Regions from separate parts of the Arthrobacter sp. NPDC055138 genome, predicted to be linked through region 2. Evidence: riboswitches for the same ligand, from Rfam matches in the RefSeq annotation. Region 2 holds a riboswitch; each other region holds the start of a gene.
The links. Region 2 has a riboswitch for S-adenosylmethionine ahead of ACWF5H_RS15685 (bifunctional o-acetylhomoserine/o-acetylserine sulfhydrylase). Riboswitches for the same ligand answer to the same signal wherever they lie in the genome.
Positions count from the first base shown of each region.

Region 1: another riboswitch for S-adenosylmethionine. It lies ahead of ACWF5H_RS03435 (flavin reductase family protein); the one in region 2 lies ahead of ACWF5H_RS15685 (bifunctional o-acetylhomoserine/o-acetylserine sulfhydrylase).
Region 3: another riboswitch for S-adenosylmethionine. It lies ahead of ACWF5H_RS10795 (acyl-CoA dehydrogenase family protein); the one in region 2 lies ahead of ACWF5H_RS15685 (bifunctional o-acetylhomoserine/o-acetylserine sulfhydrylase).

Region 1 covers NZ_JBSGTH010000001.1:713,235-717,226, reverse strand. Annotated here, with positions in the region: gene ACWF5H_RS03460 (hypothetical protein) at 1-149, opposite strand, end outside; gene ACWF5H_RS03455 (hypothetical protein) at 427-639, shown strand; gene ACWF5H_RS03450 (NADPH-dependent F420 reductase) at 759-1,331, shown strand; gene ACWF5H_RS03445 (hypothetical protein) at 1,350-1,553, opposite strand; gene ACWF5H_RS03440 (prephenate dehydratase) at 1,650-2,519, shown strand; SAM riboswitch class IV at 2,628-2,742, shown strand; gene ACWF5H_RS03435 (flavin reductase family protein) at 2,785-3,291, shown strand; gene ACWF5H_RS03430 (aldo/keto reductase) at 3,288-3,992, opposite strand, start outside.
Region 2 covers NZ_JBSGTH010000006.1:155,476-159,467, forward strand. Annotated here, with positions in the region: gene metX (homoserine O-acetyltransferase MetX) at 1-445, opposite strand, end outside; gene ACWF5H_RS15685 (bifunctional o-acetylhomoserine/o-acetylserine sulfhydrylase) at 526-1,851, opposite strand; SAM riboswitch class IV at 1,919-2,033, opposite strand; gene ACWF5H_RS15690 (VOC family protein) at 2,227-2,874, shown strand; gene ACWF5H_RS15695 (CPBP family intramembrane glutamic endopeptidase) at 3,034-3,813, opposite strand; gene ACWF5H_RS15700 (PDR/VanB family oxidoreductase) at 3,934-3,992, opposite strand, start outside.
Region 3 covers NZ_JBSGTH010000004.1:22,273-26,264, reverse strand. Annotated here, with positions in the region: gene ACWF5H_RS10800 (acyl-CoA dehydrogenase family protein) at 1-1,022, opposite strand, end outside; gene ACWF5H_RS10795 (acyl-CoA dehydrogenase family protein) at 1,088-2,326, opposite strand; SAM riboswitch class IV at 2,402-2,516, opposite strand; gene ACWF5H_RS10790 (zinc-binding dehydrogenase) at 2,819-3,775, shown strand; gene ACWF5H_RS10785 (CoA-binding protein) at 3,832-3,992, opposite strand, start outside.

The sequences.
Region 1 (3,992 bases), on a different contig from region 2:
TTAGAGCTGTAGAACACGCTGGTGGCGTCCAGGAAGGACTCGCGGACCGCCGAGGCGGACATCCAGCCGCTCATCGCACCTCCTGCAACGAAGAGGGCAATGCCCCAAACGGTCAGGCCGGCAGCTGAGGGGATGTAGCGGTAGTTCATGCTTCCCACTATCGGCAGCCCACCCGCGTAACGTCGGCCTCCACGACGTATTCTTGGCCACACTCCCCGGCCGCCGAACCCCGCCAAATCCGCGCCAGAACCTCTGAATCCCGAGAGGTGTTCCACGCCACGCCGCTTGATAATTCATCTGATGTCCATTGGAATGGCAGAATGTAAACTTCCATGCACCGTTCCGCATGGCACCACGTTCCGGCCGGAAGCTACCCATCCCGCGCTTTCTCCTCTGCGGCGGCCTCCGGTCACGAAAGGCAGAACCATGGCCACGACTTTGGCTACCAAGTCTTTGACGGCACAGACGGCCTCCGAGGCCCACGACCTCCTCAATGCTGCGGTGGAAGAACTGCAATCAATCGCGGCCATCGACGGCGATTGCGGCATTCTGGTCACCCGCACCGGGCCCGGGCAATTCACTGTGGAACTGAGCGACGACGTGCCCTACGGCATCACGCAGGAATCCGACCTCGACTAGGATCCGCCTCTCCGGCTGGGCCCACCAGCACGGGCCGTCGCGGCATTGACTCCCGGTTTCAGGCTGCTAGCGTTTCGCTCGTACGTTCAGGCAATCCGGCAGATCTGAGGAGCGTTCCCGTGGCAAACGTCAGCATCATCGGTACCGGCAACATGGGCCAGGCCATCTCCAGCGTGGTCAGCAAGGGCGGAAACGTCGTCGAGTCGTTCGACCATGACGACGCCCGGCCCGTAACCGGCGACATTGTTATCCTCGCGGTGCCCTACCCCGCCCTGTCCGACATCGTCCGCAGCCGCGGCGACCAGTTGGCGGGAAAGGTGGTCGTCGACATCACCAACCCGCTGAACTTTGAAACCTTCGACTCGCTCACCGTGCCGTCCGACAGTTCGGCCGCAGCCGAACTCAGCGCCTCGCTGCCGGATTCGCGCGTGGTCAAGGCCTTCAACACCACCTTCGCCGCCACGCTGTCCTCCGGCACCGTCGGCGGCCTGCCCACCACCGTGCTTATGGCCGGGGATGATGCCGCGGCCAAGTCCCAGCTGGCCGAGGTGGTCACCGCCGCCGGGCTGAACGCCATCGATGCCGGCGCACTGTCCCGGGCCCGGGAACTCGAGGCCCTGGGATTCCTGCAGATCTCCCTGGCCGCCGCCGAGAAGCTCCCGTGGACCGGAGGCTTCGGCGTCGTCGCCTGACCGCCTAATAGCCCGGCGCTAGCGCCGTCCCGACCGCCTGGCAGCAATAGCCATTCCGGCCAGCACGCCGGCGGCGATCAGCAGCAGCACGGACACCACGATTAGCGGGGGCATGATGTCCAGCCCCATGATGGACGGCATCACCGTCAGGCTGACCGCGAAGAGAGCGACGACGGCAGCAGCGAGCCCGAGGGCAACGGCACGGGGATTGGATCCTTCCACGCCCTCCACTCTATCGGCGCTTCGCTCCGGCTTTGTGACGCCGGCCGGCGCCCGTCGAATAAGGCCACGGGCCCTCCCGGTGGGATAATTTCGCCCATGGCTCCAGCAATCGCATACCAAGGTGAACCCGGCTCGAACTCGCACATGGCGTGCCTTGAGGTCCGGCCCGGCTGGGACGCGGTGCCATGCGCCAGCTTTGAAGACGCCTTCGCCGCCGTCACCAGCGGCGAGGCCGAACTGGCCATGATCCCCATTGACAACTCGATCGCCGGCCGCGTGGCGGACATCCATGCCCTGCTGCCCCGGACCACGCTGCAGATCGTGGAGGAATTCTTCCTGCCCATCCGCTTCAGCCTGCTCGGCATTCCCGGGGCCACGGTGGAACAGGCCCGTGAAGTGCACAGCCACATCCATGCCCTGGGACAGTGCCGCAAGCTGATCCGCCGTTTGGGGCTAACGCCGGTCATTGCCGGCGATACCGCCGGGTCGGCCCGTGAAGTTGCCGAGTGGAACGATCCCACCAAGGTCTCGCTCGCGCCGCCGATGGCCGCGGAGCTGTACGGCCTGCAAGTCTTCGCCGAGAAAGTGGAAGACGATCCAACGAACACCACCCGGTTTGTGGTGCTGGCCGACCGGCGGCCCGTCCCCCGCCGCGAGGAGCTGCCCGGTCCCGCGGTGACCAGCTTTGTTTTCCGGGTGCGCAACGTTCCCTCGGCGCTGTACAAGGCCCTCGGCGGGTTCGCGACCAACGGCATCAACATGACCCGGCTGGAGAGCTACATGGTGGGCGGCGAATTCGCGGCCACCATGTTCATGGTGGACGTCGAAGGCCATCCGGAGGACCAGCCAATGGTCCATGCCTTCGAGGAACTCGAATTCTTCACCACCGAAATCCGGATTCTGGGCGTCTATCCCGCCCACCCGTTCCGGTTGAACCGCGGCGCGGAACAGCCGGCAGGCACCTAGGCAAGGGAAGCGCGTGCCACCGAGTGGCACGCGCGGCGCCGGACAGAGTTCTTAACGAACTGTTACCCGCGTTTGACCGAGGCCACGTCCCGCTTTACCTTGGAAATGAATCACGAGCGCCAACTTCACAGCCCTGGCTGGTTGGCCGGCAACCCTCTACCGTAGCGGGGTGCTCCAGGTGATGATTCGGCCCGCCGGGTTTGTCGGCAGGCAAGTACGCGTATCCTCCGGCAGCAGCGGATGCGCCTGAGCTTCAAGGATGGCCATGTCCCTGCACAACGACTTGACCCCGAACACCCTCCGCTCCGCCTTCGGGCGCTTTCCCTCCGGAATCGCAGCGCTCTGCGCCGTCATCGACGGTCAGCCGCAAGGCATCGTCGCTTCCTCCTTCACCGTGGGCGTTTCACTGGAGCCGCCGCTGGTGATGTTCGCCGTCCAGAACACCTCGCGGACCTGGCCGCTGCTCCGCCAGGCCGGCCGGATCGGCGTGTCGGTGCTGAGCACGGAGCACGACGGCGTCTGCCGCCAGATTGCTTCCAAGAGCGGCGACCGCTTCGCCGGGCTGAGCCTGCACCGCACCGACCGGGACGCGCTTTTCCTCAACGAGGCAGCGCTGTGGCTGGATTGCTCGGTGCATCAGGAGTTCCCGGCCGGTGACCACCAGGTGGTGCTGCTGGAGGTACACGCGCTGAGCACGCACGACGGCGCGCACGAACCGCTGGTCTTCCACGACTCCTCGTTCCGCCGGCTGGTACAGCCCGCGTTCGTCTAGGGCAGCGGGCGTCCCCGCGCCGCCACCCACAGCGCGTACCATTCCTGCCGGGTCATTGCCGCGCCGATCTCCTCGGCCTGGCCGCAGGCCCTGATCCGCTCCGGGTTGCTGGTACCGACGACCGGCCGGATCCGGGCAGGATGGCGCAGCAGCCAGCCCAGCACCACGGCTTCCTGCGTGCAGCCCTTGTCCCGGGCCAGCTCGGAGACCAAGGCTGCCGTCGCGCGATCCGCTGCCGCACCACCGCCGCCGGGGCCGTCAACTGTGCCGGCGGCCCGTTCCGCCGGCCGGCCGCTGTAGCGGCCCCGCGCCAGCGAGCCCCAGGCCTGCAACTCCACCGCGTGGGCAGCACAGTACTCCAGGGTGCCGTGCGGGAAGCCGACGGCGGCGCCTTCCGGGTGGTTGACCAGCACGCCGGATTCAAGCCAGTCCCGCCGGTACAGGCTCATTTCCAACTGGTTGACGGCGAGCGGCTCGTCGAGCGCGGCCTGCAGCCACCTCATCTGCTCGCCGGACATGTTCGAGACGCCTAGGCGGCGGACCTTCCCGGCCAGCCGGAGGCGGCTGAACGCCTCGGCAATCTCCTCGGCCGGGGCCAGCGGATCCGGCCGGTGGATCAGCAGCGTGTCCAGGTGGTCGGTGTGCAGGCGGCGCAGGCTTTCCTCGGTACCGGCCACGATGGCCGCGCGGGATGAGTCGTA
Region 2 (3,992 bases):
GGAACGTCGCAGCCCACTCGAGCGCGCGGGCCCCGCCCATCGACCCGCCGAGCACGGCGTGCCAGCGGCGGATGCCCAGCGCATCGGCGAGCCTCGCCTCGGCCCGGACCGAATCCCGGATGGTGACGAACGGAAACCGCGACCCCCACGGCTTACCATCTGGTGCCGGCGTCGCCGGGCCGGTGGAGCCGTAGCAGCCGCCAACCATGTTGGCGGCCACTACGAAATAACGCTCCGTGTCGATGGTGGCGCCGGGACCGACCAGGTCGTCCCACCAGCCCTCCTCGTTGGAGGCACCGCGGGCCACATGCGTGCTGCCGGTCAGGGCGTGCTCGATCAGGACGGCGTTGGACGCATCCGCGTTCAGGGTGCCCCAGGTTTCATATCCCAGGACAACCTCGGGCAGATAGCCGCCGGCCTCCAGCTCCAGCGCACCTACTGGCATCCTGCGCAGGACGCCATCCGTCGCCTGATCCACCAGTTCCTGCGGTTGCACGATCGTCACGCTGCGTTCTACCTGCTTGCCTAGTCGTCCGAGCCCTTGGCGGCGCGGAAACCGGCCTCCAAGTCGGCGATGATGTCGTTGACGTTCTCGATGCCCACGGAGAGCCGGACCAGTCCGTCGGTCACGCCGGCGGTCAGCCGTTCCTCGGCCGAAAGCTGGGCGTGGGTGGTCGACGCCGGGTGGATCACCAGCGAGCGCACGTCGCCGAGGTTGGCCACATGCGAATGCAGTTCAAGGCCGTCCACAAAACGCTTGCCGGCCTCGATCCCGCCCTTGATCTCGAACGACACGATGGCGCCCGTGCCCTTCGGACCGTATTTGCGGCCGCGGTCGTACCAGGGGCTCGACGGCAGGCCGAGGTACGCGACGGAAGCAACGTCGTCGTGCGCCTCGAGGAATTCCGCGACCTTCTGTGCATTGGCCACGTGGCGCTCCACCCGCAGGCTCAGCGTCTCCAGCCCCTGGGCGATCAGGAAGGCGTTGAACGGGGAGACCGCGGACCCCAGGTCGCGCAGCAGCTGGACGCGGGCCTTGAGGATGTAGGCGAGATTGGCGCCAAGCGCACTTCCGACGCCCAGGTCACGGGCAAAGACCAGCCCGTTGTAGGTCTCGTCCGGGGTGTTGAAGCCCGGGAACTTTTCCGGATCGGCAGCGAAGTCGAAGGTGCCGGCGTCCACGATCACGCCGCCGATGGCCGTCCCGTGGCCGCCCAAGTACTTGGTGGCCGAGTGCAGCACGATGTCTGCGCCCCACTCGATCGGGCGGATCAAGTACGGGGTGGCCAGCGTGTTGTCCACGATCAGCGGCACGCCATTCTCATGGGCGATGCTGCTGACCGCTTCCAGGTCCAGTACATCTTGGCGCGGGTTGGAGACCACCTCGCCGAAGAACGCCTTGGTGTTCGGCTGCACTGCGTCGCGCCACTGCTGCAGGTTGTCCGGATCCTCGACGAACGTCACCTCGATGCCGAACTTGGGCAGCGTGGTGCGCAGCAGGTTGTACGTGCCCCCGTACAGGCTGGGGCTGGCCACAATATGGTCGCCGGCCTCGGCCAAGTTCAGGATGGAGAACGTGGATGCGGCCTGGCCCGAGGCCAACAGCAGCGCACCGACACCGCCTTCCAGACTGGCGACCCGGGCCTCAACGGCCTCGCTGGTCGGGTTGCCGATCCGCGTGTAAATGGGCGCCAACTCGGACAGGGCAAAGCGGTCCGCGGCGCTCTGGGCGCTGGGGAACACGAACGAGGTGGTCTGATAGATCGGCAGTGCACGGGCGCCGGTGGCGGCATCCGGCTCCTGGCCGGCGTGGATCTGACGGGTTTCAAAGGACCAGTCTGCATTGGACATGGTGCAACTCCTTCATGGGAAGGGGTCATCCGGGATCCGGCCGTGCCGGCATGTCTATCCCGGGTGTGACCCGCGCTTGCGCACCGCCTGATGGCGGCTGCCTGGTCTTCACCCGGGGCACCCCACCGCGGTTGGAGGGTTGCCGGCCAGCAAACCGGGGTTTCACGCTGGCACTCATGACCTGCGTCCAGTCTCAGCGGAGAGCCCGCCCGGCCGCAACAATGTGACACCTTATGACCGCCCGCAGCGGCGCTTATTCCGCCCCAATCTGGTGGTGTGAGCACCTGCCAGACATGGATCTTCGAGCCACATCCGGCCGGATACTGGTGACTTAGGTCACCCTAAGTCGAGAGAGGGTTCACAAAGTGCCAAGATATGGCTATGCGCTTCGACCACGTTTCTTATGCTGTTGAGCCCGACGGTCTGGCTGCCACCTCAGAGCGGATCTCCAAAGCTCTGGGTATTGACGCAGTCAAGGGCGGGGTGCACCCCCGCTTCGGCACCCGCAATATGATCTTCCCGCTGACCGACCACCATTACCTGGAAGTGGTGGAGGTCCTGGCCCACCCCGCGTCCGACAAAGCCCCCTTCGGGCAGGCCGTGCGTGCCCGCTCCGAAGCCGGCGGCGGCTGGATGGGCTGGTGCGTGGAAGTGGACGATCTAACCCCGTTCGAAGAGCGGTTGGGCCGCCATGCGGTTCCCGGAAACCGCAAGTTCCCGGACGGCCAGGAATTGACCTGGCAGCAGATCGGCATCAAGGGCCTGATCGCCGACCCGCAGGTTCCCTACATGCTGCGCTGGGATGACGGCACCGAGGCGCTTCACCCGTCCAACGCCCGCCCGGCATCCGTCAAGCTGATCGGCCTGACCATTGCCGGTTCCTCGGATCGCGTGGCGGACTGGCTGGGCACCCCGGTGGATGACCTGCTCGACGACGTCAAGGTTGCGTGGACCGCGCCGAACGGCACGCCGGGCATCATGTCGGTCCGCTTCGAAACCGCGAACGGCATCGTCGAACTCTAAGTTTCCGGTCTCGTCCGGCCCGGTGCACGGCTCGCTTTTTTACGCAGGGCTCCCGTTCCGGCCTCTTGCTCCCACCCACGGTGGCGCAAGAGGCCGGAACGGGAGCCTTTTGCCTGTCCCCGGCAAGCATCCTCTCGGCTGGCCGTTAGGTACGCCGGCTTAGGTACCGATGCCGATGGCTGGACCCACCAGCGCGTAGCCGACGAAACCGGCGATATCCAAAAGTGCGTGCGCGACCACCAGGGGCATTACCCGCTTGACCTTCGTATAGACGTAGCCGAACACCAGGCCCATCAGGAAGTTCCCGATACCCGGGCCGATCCCCTGGTACAAGTGGTAGGTCCCGCGCAGGGCGGCGCTGACGAAGATCGAGGTCCAGATCCCCCAGCCGAACTTGGCGAATCGATCGAAAAGGTAGCCCACCATGACCACTTCTTCGAGAATGGCGTGGCGCAGGGCTGAAAGCACCAGTACCGGCACGGTCCACCAGTATTCGTCCAGGGCCGCGGGCACAATTGCGGTGGTGATTCCCAGCGCCCGGCCGGCGGCGTAGACCGCCAACGTGCCGGCACCCATCACCAGGGCCAGCAGGAAGCCCAGGCCGAAGTCCACCCGGGGCCGGGAGAAGGTGAAGCCGATCGACCGGAAGGCCGATTGGCCGGGCGAGGTCATCAGGAGCAGCACCAGTGCCACCGGCACCAGTGCAAAGCAGATGCCGAGCATCTGGTACACGAAATCGAAGATTTCCCGCGAGTTCAGTACCGGATTCAGCGTGGTGGTTTGCGAGGCCAGCGGCGCGCGGGTCATTTTCTCCAGCAGGTTCACCACGGCGTAGACCGCCGACTGCCCCAGCGAAACCCCGAGCACAATGAGCACTTCCGCCCGGTAGTAACTCAGCGTGCGCGGTGCGCTCGCGGTGATGGCCTTCTGCTTGTCCATAGCCACTATCTTGCCAAGTGAACCGGGGCTGGCGGCGACCGGAATCAATCCATGTCCCGCGCTCCCCCGCACGTCGCAACGGTTTCGCCTGCGGCGCCGGCGCACGCGACACTCCTTGGGCTACAAGTCCAACAGCAGGCGCTTGCCCTTGCAGCGGGAGACGCAGATCATCATGGTGT
Region 3 (3,992 bases), on a different contig from region 2:
AGCGTGCTGAGCACAATCTGGGCCTGGCCGGATTCCAGTTCGACGGCGACGTTGGCCGCCTTCTCGGCATCGGCGTTTTCCTGCCGGGCGGCGAACACCCGGTCCAGGCTGCGCGCCACGCTCAGGGTGGTTGCCCTGGCGGCGTAGGCCTTGGCGCTGATCTCGCCGACCACCTGCAGGATCTGCGCGTCGTGCCGGACCAGCGGCGCGTTGCCGTGGCCAAACACGCGCTTGCGCTCCCGCACGTGGGTGGCGGCGTCAGTGGTGACGGCCTGCGCGATGCCGGCCAGGGCCACCAGCAGGATGTGCTGGTAGAGCGCCGTCTGGTACGGGAAGCGGTCGGCGAACGCTGACACGTTGGCCGGGTGCACCTCGGCGTCGGTAAACACCGTGGTGCCGCTGCCGGTCAGCCGCTGGCCGAAGCCGTCCCAGTCGTCGTAGGTTTCCACACCGGGTGTCTTGGTGGAGATGATCACCGAGACGTCCGAGCCGTCGGGCCGCTTGGCGGTGACGTCGATCCAGTCGGCGAAGATGGTGCCCGTGGTGTAGAACTTGCGCCCGTTCAGCACCAGCTTGCCGCCGGATTCGGAGAGCACGGTGGCGGTTCCGCCTGCGCCCGGTTCGGTCCACGCGTTCCCGGCCAGCTGGCCGGAGGCGAAGCGCTGCAGCCAACCGCTGCGGTCCCCGCCGCGGCCGTGGTGGTACAGGTTCTCCTCCACCAGCGCTATGTGCGAGCGCAGCGCCTGAGGAATGTTGCTGTCCGCGGCGGCCAGCTCGATCAACAGTTCGGTGAACTCTTCCCAGTCCAGCCCGTCGCCGCCGAGTTCGGCGGGAATCCGGGCGGCACCAAAGCCGGCGTCCTTCAGCCAGCCGATCTGCTCAAACGGCAACTCGCGGTCCAGTTCGCGGTCCAACGCTCCTGCGGTAATGCGCTGGAAGATCGGACGGTACTTGGCGACCGCCGCTGCGAAGGCCGGCGTCGAGTGGCCGGACGTTGTTGCGTGGTCAAGGGTTTCGGTCATGGTGGTGCTCCTGGAGGTCTCCGCCGTGCACGGCCGAGGTGGGACGGATGGGAATGCGGGGCGGATCAGGTATAGAGCGAGATCGGCTGGATGTCGCCCAGTAGGAAGTGGGCGCCGACCTCGACCTTCTTGTAGTCCACGGGGTCATGCAGGGTGTGGGTGCGGACATTGCGCCAGAAGATGTCCAGTCCCACCGCGGTTTTCGCGGAGGAAGAGCCGGTCACCTCGAAGATGCGGTTGGCCACTTCCACGCCCACCTCGGTGGAGACCACCTTGAGCCGGGCGATCTCGATCTCGATGCCAGCGCGTGCTTCGGCCGTCAGCTCCCCGCCGACGGCGATGGTGGCGTCGAAGCGTTCGTTCGTCCGGTCTGCCAAGGCCTCCACGGCAGCCACCCGGGACGACAGTTCCCCATAGACCCGCTGGGTCAGCGGATCCTGAGCGTAGGTTTCTGCGTTGCTGAGGAACCAGGAGTTCTTGCGCGCCAGGGTGATTTGGCGGCCGCGTTCCAGCGCACCCTGCGCGATGCCCAGGTAGAGGTTGCCGAACGCCAGCTGGATATACGGCGTCACCAGGCTGGAGAAGGGCTCCTCCCCCACCTCGCCGATGATGTCAGCGGAGGTGACCAGCACGCCGTCGTACTTGACGGAGCCGCTCGCGGAGAGGCGCTGGCCCAGCGCGTCCCAGTCGCCGAGGAAGGAGATTCCGGCGCGGTCATGTTCCAAGGCCAGGGCCAGGAACTTGCCCTGATCCGGACCGGAGGTGATCGCGGCGTTGACCAGGATCGCGTCGCCCACGGATGCGCCGGTGGAGAAGTGCTTGACACCGTCCAGCCGGTAGCCGTCGCCGTCGGGCACCAGTTCCAGGTTCGGGTCCACCGGATTGACCGAGTCGCCCCAGGACCAGCGGCCCTGGGCGGAGCGGCGGAGCAGGCGTTCCTGGACCTGCGCGTTGCCGTAGAAGACCACGGCACCGAGGTTTGCGTAGTGGTAGGCCAGGATCTGCGCGATCGACGCATCGGTGCGGGCCAGGATGCGCACGGCGTGCAGCGCGCTTTCCCAGTGGCCGCCCTCGCCGCCCCACTCGCTGGGGATGATCAGGTTGAACAGGCCGGAACTGCGCAGCAGCTCCACTTCGGCCTGCGGGTCCGCATTGCGCCGGTCCCGCTCCAGCACGTCCGTGCTCAGCACGGCGGCCACGCCCTCGGCGATCTGCTGCCAGTGGGCGAGTTCTTCGCGGCTGGCGTGTCCGCTCCAAGAGGAACGGCGGGTCTGCTGGTTTTCTTCAATGACGACGGCGGTCATGGCGCCTCCTCGTGCAGGGGCTCCCGCCTGCCGCACCGCGCAGCGACCATCACGGTCGGCGACGCAGCCTGGCGGGGGCCGTACTTGCCGGGCACCGATCTGTGCGCGGCCGGATCCTCATCTGGGGCACCCCGCTACGGAAGAGGGTTGCCGCCCAACCAGCCAGAGCTTGTCGTTGGGACTCTTGATCTTGGGGAAAAGTCTGCCGGGCGCCATCCGGCGCTGTGAAGCATGTGACGGGCCATGACGTTCCACTGCCGAATGTTACGGATACCCCCATCCGACGACGGCGGCCCCGCCTTCCGGTGGATCGTTCCGCTCCCAGCCGGTACCCCGCAGCGCCGGGCCGTCCGGATGAATTCCGGGCCGAAGATGCGCTCCAGTCCGCCGCCCCCTGTGGGCCTTTCCACGACGGGACTAGGGTGAAGTTGCGCCACCAATATCTGCCGGTCCGGGACGCACACCGTCCCGCCGCTCAGGGAGGTTCGAATCATGAAGGCATGGCAATTTACCGGGACGAACAAGCCGCTGGAGCTCAACGAGGTGGAGGAGCCGCGCGCCGGCCCCGGCGAGGTGGTGGTGGACGTCAAGGCGTCCGGTGTCTGCCACTCGGACGTCACCACGCTCGATGATCCGGGTTGGATGGCGCTGTTCCAGCACGGGCTGCCCCGCACCATGGGGCATGAGTCCGCCGGGGTGATCAGCGAGGTCGGCGACGGCATGGGCCGCTGGAAGGTGGGCGACCGGGTGGGCCTCTCCCCGGTGATGTCGGACGGGGACGCACTCGGCTACGGCAAGTGGGACGGTGGCTTTGCCGCCAAGCTTCGCGCGACCGATGACAACCTGGTGGCTCTGCCCGACGAGGTGCCGTTCGACCTCGGCGCGATGGCGACCGATGCCGGCCTGACCGCCTACCACGCGATCATGGCCGTCGGCGGGGCCAAGAAAGGCATGAAAGTCGGCGTCATTGGTCTGGGCGGGCTGGGCTACATTGGCGCGCGCTCCGCGGCGCTGTCCGGCGCAGAGGTCTACGGAGCCGAGGTCAACCCCGAGACGCAGAAACTGGCCGATGAGATCGGCCTGGCCGGCGTCGCCTCCTCGATTGAGGAGTTCAAGGACAAGAACCTGGAGCTGATCGTCGACTACGCCGGTTTCGGCACCACCACTTCGGCCGCCATCGAGACCCTCGGCGAGTTCGGCACCCTGGTCCAAGTGGGCATGGGACGGCTCGAATCCACCATCAACACCTACCCGATCATCATCAACCAGCTCACCATCAGGGGCTCAAAGTCCGGCACCAAGGAGGACTTAGCGGGCATCTACGAACTGATGAAGACCGGCCAGCTGAACCCGCCGATGAACCACATCACGCACGCCGACATCCCGGGCGCCATCGACAAGCTCCGGGCCGGCGGGGTGGTTGGCCGCTTCATCGCAATGTACGAGTGATGCAACAGCGCTGAACGTCTCAGCCTAGGTGGCGGGCAAGGCGGGCCGCTGACTGGCTAGAGGCCCAGACGCGGGGCTTCGATGGCCGGGCAGGTGTCCATCACGACGTCGAGCCCGGCCGCCTTGGCCCGTTCCGCGGCGGCTTCGTCGACGACGCCCAGCTGAAGCCAGACGGCTTTCGCGCCGACTTCAATGGCCTGGTCCACCACCGGGCCGA